Regions from separate parts of the Janthinobacterium sp. Bl 1 genome, predicted to be linked through region 3. Evidence: predicted binding sites of a transcription regulator. Region 3 holds the regulator's gene; each other region holds the start of a gene.
What was found. Region 3 encodes sigma-54, which starts transcription at its own class of promoters, with help from an activator protein. Its sites were predicted from a motif close to TGGCANGNAANCTGCTTT; they were not measured.
Positions count from the first base shown of each region.

Region 1 (2,183 bases), 490 kb from region 3:
AGCTTGCCGCCTGCCAGCTGGTTCACGTGCAGCCAGTTGGTGTCGATGCCGTAGAACTCACGCTGGAAGTCGACCACGCCACCTGAATGGCTGGCCGGCGCCTGGAAGCCTTTGGTAAAAGCCTGGTACTGGATCACGTCGCGATTGCCGCCATACACCATCACATGCAGGCGGTCGTCGCCGAACGACTGTTCATAGGTGGCGCCGATTTGCTGGTGGTCGATGCTCTTGCGCGTGTTGTAGCGCTCGGCCAGGGTGCGCTTCGGGTTTTGCGTGTCGCTCGCATCGGTTTCGCCGGCGCGCGGGTCGCGGGCAAACGTGGCCCAGGTGGCGCCCAGCGGATCTTGCGTGTTGCCCTGATGCAGGCTGTTGGCGACGATGGTCAGCTTGCTGTCCGCCGTCGGCTTGACGGTGATCTTGCCGAATGCCTGTTCGCGCGTGGCGGCGCTGTGGTCGCGGAAACCATCGGTGCGGAAGCGCGAGCCGTCGAGCACGTAGCCGATGCCGCCTGCCTGGCCTTGCGCCGTCAAGTCCACCTTGTTGGTGCCGTAGCTGCCGCCCACCACATTTAATTCGACGGACGGGGGATTTTGTCCATCCTTGGAAAACAGCTGGATTACGCCGCCCGAATGGTTGCCGTAGATGGCAGAAAACGGTCCGCGCAGCACTTCGATGCGCTCGGCCGTATCGAGATTGAAGGTGGCGGCCTGGCCTTGCCCGTCAGGCATGCTGGCGGGAATGCCATCGCTGATCAGCTTGACGCCGCGCACGCCGAACGCCGAGCGGGCGCCGAAGCCGCGCGACGAGATCTGCAAGTCTTGCGCGTAGTTCTGGCGGTTTTGCACGACCAGGCCCGGCACGGCGGCCAGCGCTTCCGACGCGTTAACGCGGATTTGGCCATCCTGGATGCGGGCGCTGTCGACGACGTCGATCGAGGCCGGCACTTCCTGGCTGGGGTGGGCGATGCGGCTGCCGCTGACGACCACCGTATCCATCAGTTGCCCGTTGGCCGGGGCAGCTGCCTCGGCGGCAAAGACGTGGGGGGCGAGGGTAGCGCTGCCGGCGACAAACAGGCTGGCGATGGTGTTCAGGCGGAAACGGTGCTGCATGCGGATTCTCCAATGTGAATAAAAGCCTGCTTGGTCGCGTGCGCGGCGCAGGTCTGCATAGTTGTATCAAGCAATATGCCTGCCATGTCTCCATTGGTGGGCTGAAATTATACGCGTGTCAGTGGCACGGCGTTTGCATACAGCAATGTTCAGATGCGCCGATGCCGCGCGCTTTTCCTGTGTTTTGCCATCGAAAGGTGATTATGCCCAACTTCTTCTCGCGCTTGCGCCAGGTGTGCTGGCTGCTGCCTGCGCTCGCCAGCAGCGCCCTCCAGGCCGCTCCATTTGCTTATGTTCCCAATGAAAAATCGGGCACCTTGAGCGTGATCGACACGGCGACCGACCAGGTGGTGCGCCAGATTGCAGCCGGCAAGCGTCCGCGCGGCATCGCCGCCGACCCCACCGGGCGGCAATTGTTTGTCACGGACGCCGCCAGCAGCGCCTTGCTGCTGATCGATAACGCTGGCGACGCGCCCGTGCGCACGGTGGCGCTGGGCAAGTCGCCCGAAGGCGTCAGCGCCTCGCAAGATGGTAGTCACGTGGCCGTGGCCGTCGAGGAAAACAATAGCGTGGCCTTGCTCGATGGCCATACCGGTACTTTGCTCGCCGATATCAAGGTACAGGGACGCAACCCGGAACATGCCGTCTTCAGCCCCGATGGGCGCTGGCTGCTGGTCAGCGCGGAAGAGGCTGAACAAGTCGATGTCATCGATGTGGCGCAGCGCCGCCAGGTGGCGTCCATCGCCGTGGGACTGCGTCCGCGCGGCATCGGTTTCAGTCCGGACTCGGGCCGCGCCTACGTGGCGTGCGAACTGGTCAATGCCGTCTACGTCATCGACATGGCCGAGCGCAAGGCCATTGCCACCATTCCTGCAGGCAAGAATGCGAATGGCATCGTGGTCCATCCCAGCGGCAAGCAGGTGTATGTCTCGAACGGTATCGATGGCACGGTGATGGTGATCGACACGGCCAGCAACGAGGTCACGGCCACCATTCCCGTTGGCAAGCGCCCGTGGAACATGGCCATCACGCCCGATGGCGCCAAGCTGTATGTGGCCAATGGCCGTTCGAACA
Region 1 is NZ_CM177086.1:1,358,360-1,360,542, forward strand. Features, by position in the region: gene AC4BCN_RS06235 (TonB-dependent receptor family protein) at 1-1,109, opposite strand, end outside; gene AC4BCN_RS06240 (beta-propeller fold lactonase family protein) at 1,313-2,183, shown strand, end outside.
Region 1: AC4BCN_RS06240 (beta-propeller fold lactonase family protein) is a predicted target of sigma-54. The motif match lies at 1,232-1,249, and genes of this name have one in related genera.

Region 2 (2,183 bases), 210 kb from region 3:
TAGATGCAGGCATCGCTGACGAGAGCCGCTTCGTCCGCGTTCGCCTGCGGCAGGATGAAGGCGCGCGGTGCGCCCGACCGGCTGCGCTGCATGGCAAAGGTCATGGCCAGGGCGCCGCGGATGGGGCGCAACTGGCCCGACAGCGATAGTTCGCCAGCAAATTCGTAGTGGTGTAATTGGTCGCTCGGCAACTGGCCGGAGGCGGCCAGGATACCCAGTGCGATGGGCAGGTCGAATCGCCCCGATTCTTTGGGCAGGTCGGCCGGCGCCAGATTGGCCGTGATGCGCCGCGCCGGCATCTCAAAGCCGCAGTTTTGCAGCGCGGCACGGACGCGGTCGCGCGATTCCTTCACTTCCGTATCCGGCAGGCCGACAATCGTAAACGAAGGCAAGCCATTGGCAAGGTGGACTTCGACACTTACCTCGGGCGCTTCCATACCGGCCAGGGCGCGGCTTTTCAGGACGGCCAGACTCATCAGACTCCCCTGTGGCGCGGGCGCGGGCAGGATCAGTCTAGCGCGTGGAAGGCCGTCGGGCTTGAGCTATGCCAGCAAGGCCGTCAATATCAGCGCCTGGCTGGCGGTCCCTTACGCCTTGCTATCGTTCAGGCGCGTTTCCAGCTCGATCAGGCGTAGTTCCAGCGCGTCCAGTTTGGCGCGGGTCTTGGCCAGTACTTGCGCCTGGATATCGAATTCCTCGCGCGTGACCAGATCGAGGCGGGCGAAGCCCTGGGTCATCATCGATTTCACGTTTTTCTCGATATCCTTGGCTGGCGAGTTTTCGATGGCTTGATGGATCTTGCCTTGCAAGTCGTTAAAGAAGGTATTCATGTCCATGGTCAGTCCTTTTATGGTGCGGCCTGTGCATCGCACCATTGCGGTGCACAGCGGCGTTAATCTGGTGCGAAACTGGGCAAATTCACAATGCTTCAGCAGCCCGTACCCGCATGCCCAGAGGCTTGGAGGGTATGTATGGCCGGAAACGCACCTGTCAAGGTGGCAATGGAGCTGGCACGTATTCTGCTAAAGAAGGTATGAACGCTTTGTGATCTCCAGCCAAGATTTTAAACCTCAACCGCTTTAAAAGTTCAATAAAAGGGAATCGCCATGAAGAATCTGTCCAAGAACATGACTTTAGCTGCAGCGTTGACGCTGGCCATGACCGCCTTGTGCGGTAGCGCCATGGCCCAGGATGCAGTGGCGGCGCCTGCTGCAGCCGAGGCCGTACCTGATAACGTGGTGAGCTACAACGTGGCGCTGACCAGCGACTACCGCTACCGCGGCATCTCGCAAAGCCGCTTGAAACCCGCCATCAGCGGCGGTGCCGACTATACCCACAATCCGACGGGTTTGTACGTCGGTACCTGGCTGTCGAGCATCAAATGGATCAAGGACGGCGGCGGCGATACCGACCTGGAATGGGATGTGTACGGCGGCAAGCGTGGCGAGATCAGCAAGGATTTTACCTATGACGTGGGCGGCCTGTACTATTTCTATCCCTCGAATGGGCTGAGCACCAATGCCAACACCTTCGAACTGTACGGCCAGCTCGGCTATGGCCCGGTGTATATCAAATACTCGCATTCGACCACGAATCTGTTCGGTGTTGCCGACAGCAAGAACAGCGGCTACCTCGATGTGGGCGCCAACGTCGAGGTGCATGATGGTTATATGCTGAACCTGCATATCGGACGTCAGAAGGTCGAGCACAATGATTCCCTCAGCTATAACGATGTCAAGATCGGCGTGACCAAGGACTTCGGCATGGCGACCGTTTCCCTCGCTGCAGTGAAGGCCAACATCACGTCGCTGGCACCGAATGGCAAGAATCTGGCGAAATCCGGTCTCGTGCTGACCGTATCCAAAACCTTTTAAGCGAGACTGCCATGAAAATGATTACCGCAATCATTAAACCGTTCAAATTGGACGAAGTACGTGAAGCCTTGTCGGCTATCAATGTGCAAGGCATTACCGTTACCGAAGTCAAAGGTTTCGGCCGCCAGAAAGGTCACACGGAACTCTACCGTGGCGCCGAGTATGTCGTCGATTTCTTGCCAAAAACCAAGATTGAAGCGGCCGTCGATGACGCCATTGTCGACCAGGCCATCGAAGCGATCGAAGGTGCCGCGCGTACCGGTAAAATCGGCGATGGCAAGATTTTCGTCTACAACCTGGAACAAGTCA
Region 2 is NZ_CM177086.1:1,073,336-1,075,518, forward strand. Features, by position in the region: gene AC4BCN_RS04855 (YifB family Mg chelatase-like AAA ATPase) at 1-476, opposite strand, end outside; gene AC4BCN_RS04860 (accessory factor UbiK family protein) at 588-836, opposite strand; gene AC4BCN_RS04865 (TorF family putative porin) at 1,107-1,874, shown strand; gene AC4BCN_RS04870 (P-II family nitrogen regulator) at 1,886-2,183, shown strand, end outside.
Region 2: AC4BCN_RS04865 (TorF family putative porin) is a predicted target of sigma-54. The motif match lies at 1,009-1,026, and genes of this name have one in related genera.

Region 3 (2,183 bases):
GGCTGGTGTCACTTCGAGATGATGTCCGCTGATGGTGAGATTCATACACACTCCTAAAGATGATCGGGTTCGTGCGGTCCATCCTATCCGGCCCGCAGAGGAACCGAAAAAAACTTACAAACACTTACGCAGGCTCACTGGCGGAATTTTCAACGCTTCCCGGTATTTGGCAACAGTACGTCGCGCAATCACCATGCCTTGTTCCCCCAGCATGTCCGCAATCTTACTGTCGGATAAAGGATTTTTAGGGTCTTCTGCTCCTGTCAGTTGCACGATCAATGCCCGTATCGCCGTCGATGACGCTTCGCCCCCCGCTTCGGTGGCGACGTGGCTACCAAAGAAATATTTCAACTCGAACATGCCGTGCGGGGTCAGCATGTACTTTTGAGTTGTTACCCGCGAGATAGTACTCTCGTGTAAACCCAGTGTATCAGCTATTTCACGGAGCACAAGGGGGCGCATGGCAACGGCTCCGTGCGAGAAAAAGTTCTTTTGTCTTTCTACTATCGCCTGTGCGACGCGCAGGATCGTGTCGAAACGCTGGCGCATATTCTTGATCAACCACTTGGCTTCCTGCAACTGTGCGCCCATGGCGCCCTCGCCCTTGCCCTGCTTGAGCAAGTTGGCATACATGGCATTGACGCGCAGGCGCGGCATGACGTCGTTGTTCAGGGTCACTTGCCAGCCATTGCGCGCGCGCTTGACGACGACGTCGGGCACCACGTAATCGGACACGTCCGATGCGAATACGGCGCCCGGATGCGGATTGCACTGGCGAATCACCGTCTGTGCTTCGCGCAAGTCTTCATCGTCGCAATCGAGGGCTTTTTTCAGCTTGTTGAAATCGCGCTGGGCAAACCAGGCCAGGTGCTTTTCCACGATGACGAGGGCCATGCGCCGCGTCACCATGGCGATGTGCGGCAAGCGCTTGATCTGCAGCGCCAGGCATTCGGACGCATTGCGCGCGCCCACGCCGGGCGGATCGAAACTTTGCAGCAGCGACAAGGCCGTGCGCATCTCGTCGGCATCGATTTCCAGCTCTTCCGGCAGACGCGCCAGGATGTCGTCGAGCGTCTCTTCCAGATAGCCATTGTCGTCGAGCGCGTCGATGATCAGCTCGACCAGCGCGCGGTCGCGCAACTCGAGCACCGTCACGCGCATCTGCTCCATCAGGTGTTCGCGCAAGGTGCAGTGATGGGCCTCGAGTTGCGGGCGCGAATCTTCGTCGTCGGGCGCCTTGCCCCGGCTCGCCTCGCTCCAGTCGCTGTCGCCGCCGTCCGCAGCGGCCGGGCCCTCGCCCGCCTCGCCGTCAAAGGTTTCCGCTTCGGCCGGCGCGGCAGGCGCCTCCTGGCCTGGCGGCTGGGGCGGCGCTTCAGCCGGCGCGGCCGTGGAACTCAAGGCCCCGTCGGACAGCAGGCGCAGCGAACGGTCGAGCGGATCGTCGAGGCGCTCGAGCAAGGGATTGTCCGTCAGCAGTTGCTCGAGCTCCTGGTGCAATTCCAGGGTCGACAATTGCAACAGGCGTATCGATTGCTGCAACTGCGGCGTCAGTGCCAGGTGCTGCGAAGTGCGCAGCTGCAATGATTGTTTCATTGGCTTACATGCGGAAGTGTTCGCCCAGATAGACCCGGCGTACCGACTCGTTCGCGATGATGTCGTCGGGGCGTCCCGACGCCAGTACCGAGCCCTGGTTGATGATATAGGCACGGTCGCAAATACCCAGCGTCTCGCGCACATTATGATCGGTGATCAGCACGCCGATATTGCGCTCCTTCAAGAAGCGCACGATGCGCTGGATCTCGATCACGGCGATCGGATCGACGCCGGCGAACGGTTCATCGAGCAGCACGAAACGGGGATCGGTGGCCAGCGCGCGGGCGATTTCCACGCGGCGGCGCTCGCCGCCCGACAGGGACAGGGCCTGGTTCTCGCGCAGCTTTTCAATCTGCAAATCGGCCAGCAGTTTATCCAGGCGCTCCTCGATCTCGGCCTTCTTCAAAGGACGGCCTTCGACGGTCTGGATTTCCAGCACGGCGCGGATATTGTCTTCCACCGTCAGCTTACGGAAGACGGACGCTTCCTGCGGCAGATAGGACAAGCCCATCTGCGCGCGGCGGTGGATCGGCAGGCTGGAAATGTCCACGCCGCTGATGTCGATGCTGCCGCCGTCCGACGGCACCAGG
Region 3 is NZ_CM177086.1:867,091-869,273, reverse strand. Features, by position in the region: gene hpf (ribosome hibernation-promoting factor, HPF/YfiA family) at 1-45, opposite strand, end outside; gene AC4BCN_RS03915 (RNA polymerase factor sigma-54) at 115-1,593, opposite strand; gene lptB (LPS export ABC transporter ATP-binding protein) at 1,598-2,183, opposite strand, start outside.

Region 4 (2,183 bases), 2.6 Mb from region 3:
TGCGACAGGTAAAACTTGATCATGTCGGGCACAAACGGGTAGATCGACTTGTCGTCGGCCACGCCCGTGCCGATGGCGTTCGCCAGGGTCACCCGGCCGGCGCGGTAGACGGACAGCAGGCCGGGCACGCCCAGCGACGAGTCCGAGCGGAAAGCCAGCGGGTCGAGGAAATCGTCGTCCACGCGGCGGTAGATCACGTCGACTCGCTTGGGGCCGCGCGTGGTGCGCATGTACACCGAGTTGTCGTTGACGAACAGATCCTTGCCTTCGACCAGTTCCACACCCATCTGCTGGGCCAGGAACGCGTGTTCGAAATAGGCGGAGTTGTACATGCCTGGCGTCATGACGACGACCGTGGGGTCATCGACGCCCATGGGCGCGACGGAGCGCAGGTTGTCGAGCAGCATGTCGGGGTAATGGTCGACGGGGGCGATGCGGTTGCGGGCGAACAGTTCCGGGAACAGCCGCATCATCATCTTGCGGTCTTCCAGCATGTAGGACACGCCGGAGGGCACGCGCAGATTGTCTTCCAGTACATAGAATTCGCCCTGGCCCGCGCGCACGATGTCGACGCCGGCGATGTGGGCGTAAATGTCGGAGGCGACGGAAATGCCCTGCATTTCCGGACGGTACTGGGCATTCTTGTAGATTTGCTCGGCGGGAATGATGCCCGCCTTGATGATGTTTTGCTCATGATAAATATCATGGATGAACATGTTCAAGGCTTGCACGCGCTGCACCAGGCCCGTTTGCATCTGCGCCCATTCGGCGGCGGGGATGATGCGGGGGATGGTGTCGAACGGAATCAGGCGTTCCGTGCCGGCATCGTCGCCATAGACGGCAAACGTGATGCCGACCCGGCGGAACGTCAGGTCGGCTTCGGCCCGCTTGCGGGCGATGGTCTCGGGGGATTGCTGCTCCAGCCAGTTGCTGAATTCACGATAGTGTTCACGTACCTTGCTGTCCGCACCCACTTCATTTGCAGTCATTTCATTGAAAAAATTTGCCATGTTGTGATTTCCCTTGAGCCGTGTCTGACTATAGCTCAGCAGAAATCGTGCCAGTGCGGCGCACCCGAAAGTATGTAAAAAATGACCATTTTTGTGGCGTAAAACCGTCATCCGCACCGTATTGGTGCGTTACTGCGCGGAAGATGCCGGTGTTGGGGCAGGTGGCGGCGAGGTCAGGCGTCCGGCGTGACGAAGGGCCGGCAGTCGATGGGCAGGTCGATGGTAAACGTGGTGCCCGTTTCCGGCGCGCTGTCGACCAGCGCGCTGCCGCCGTGGCTTTCCGCCACGTTTTGCACGAAGGGCAGGCCGATGCCCCAGCCGGGCGCGCTGCCCTGGTGTTCGCGGCGCAGATATTCGAAGATGCGCTCGGTCTGCTCCGGGGCGATGGTGCTGCCCGTGTTGTGCACGGTAAGTATCATGCGTTCGCGCAGGGTGTTGATGTGGATATGGATGGGGCCGTCGTCGCCATACTTGAGGGCATTGCCGACCAGGTTTTCCAGGGCGCGGCGCAGCGAATTTTCGCACCACCAACCGGTGACGGACGCGCCCGTGACCTCGCACTTGCCCGGATGGCCCGTATTCACGCTGTCGGCCACCTGCTGCGCCAGCGGCAGGATATCGAAGCGATGCAAGACCAGCGGCAGTTTCTGCCCCCGGTGGTAGCTGAGCGTATCGAGCAATTCCTGGATCATGTCGTCGAGGCGCTTGCCGTGTTCGATGATTTTCGACGCCAGGGCCGGCACGTCGAGCTGCTGCGCGCGCCGCTGCAGCAGCTGGGCGCTGTTTGTCATGACGGAGAGGGGATTGCGCATGTCGTGCGACAGGCCGGCCGCGATGCGCCGCTGGAAGCTTTCATGCATGGCCGTAAATTCCAGGATGGCTTCGCGGATGCCCGTATCGATCGACGCATTGATCACCTTCCAGTCGCGGCGCCGCAGCGGCACGCCCGCGTCGAGGGCCGCATCGGCGAAACAGTCGCGGAAGATCTGGTATTCCTGGATCACTTGCTCCGGGCCATAGCTGGTCATGCGCGCCCGTTCGTTGCCGTGCACGGCAGGGGCATTGGTATTGCTGGTGGCATTGTCGCGCGGATATCCTGGCGTCAGCGCTTCGGCCAGGTTGTCGAAGAAGGCGGGCAAGGTATTGATCAAGATGGGTGTCAGCAAGGCATCG
Region 4 is NZ_CM177086.1:3,474,514-3,476,696, forward strand. Features, by position in the region: gene AC4BCN_RS15420 (circularly permuted type 2 ATP-grasp protein) at 1-1,010, opposite strand, end outside; gene AC4BCN_RS15425 (sensor histidine kinase) at 1,184-2,183, opposite strand, start outside.
Region 4: AC4BCN_RS15420 (circularly permuted type 2 ATP-grasp protein) is a predicted target of sigma-54. The motif match lies at 1,046-1,063, and genes of this name have one in related genera.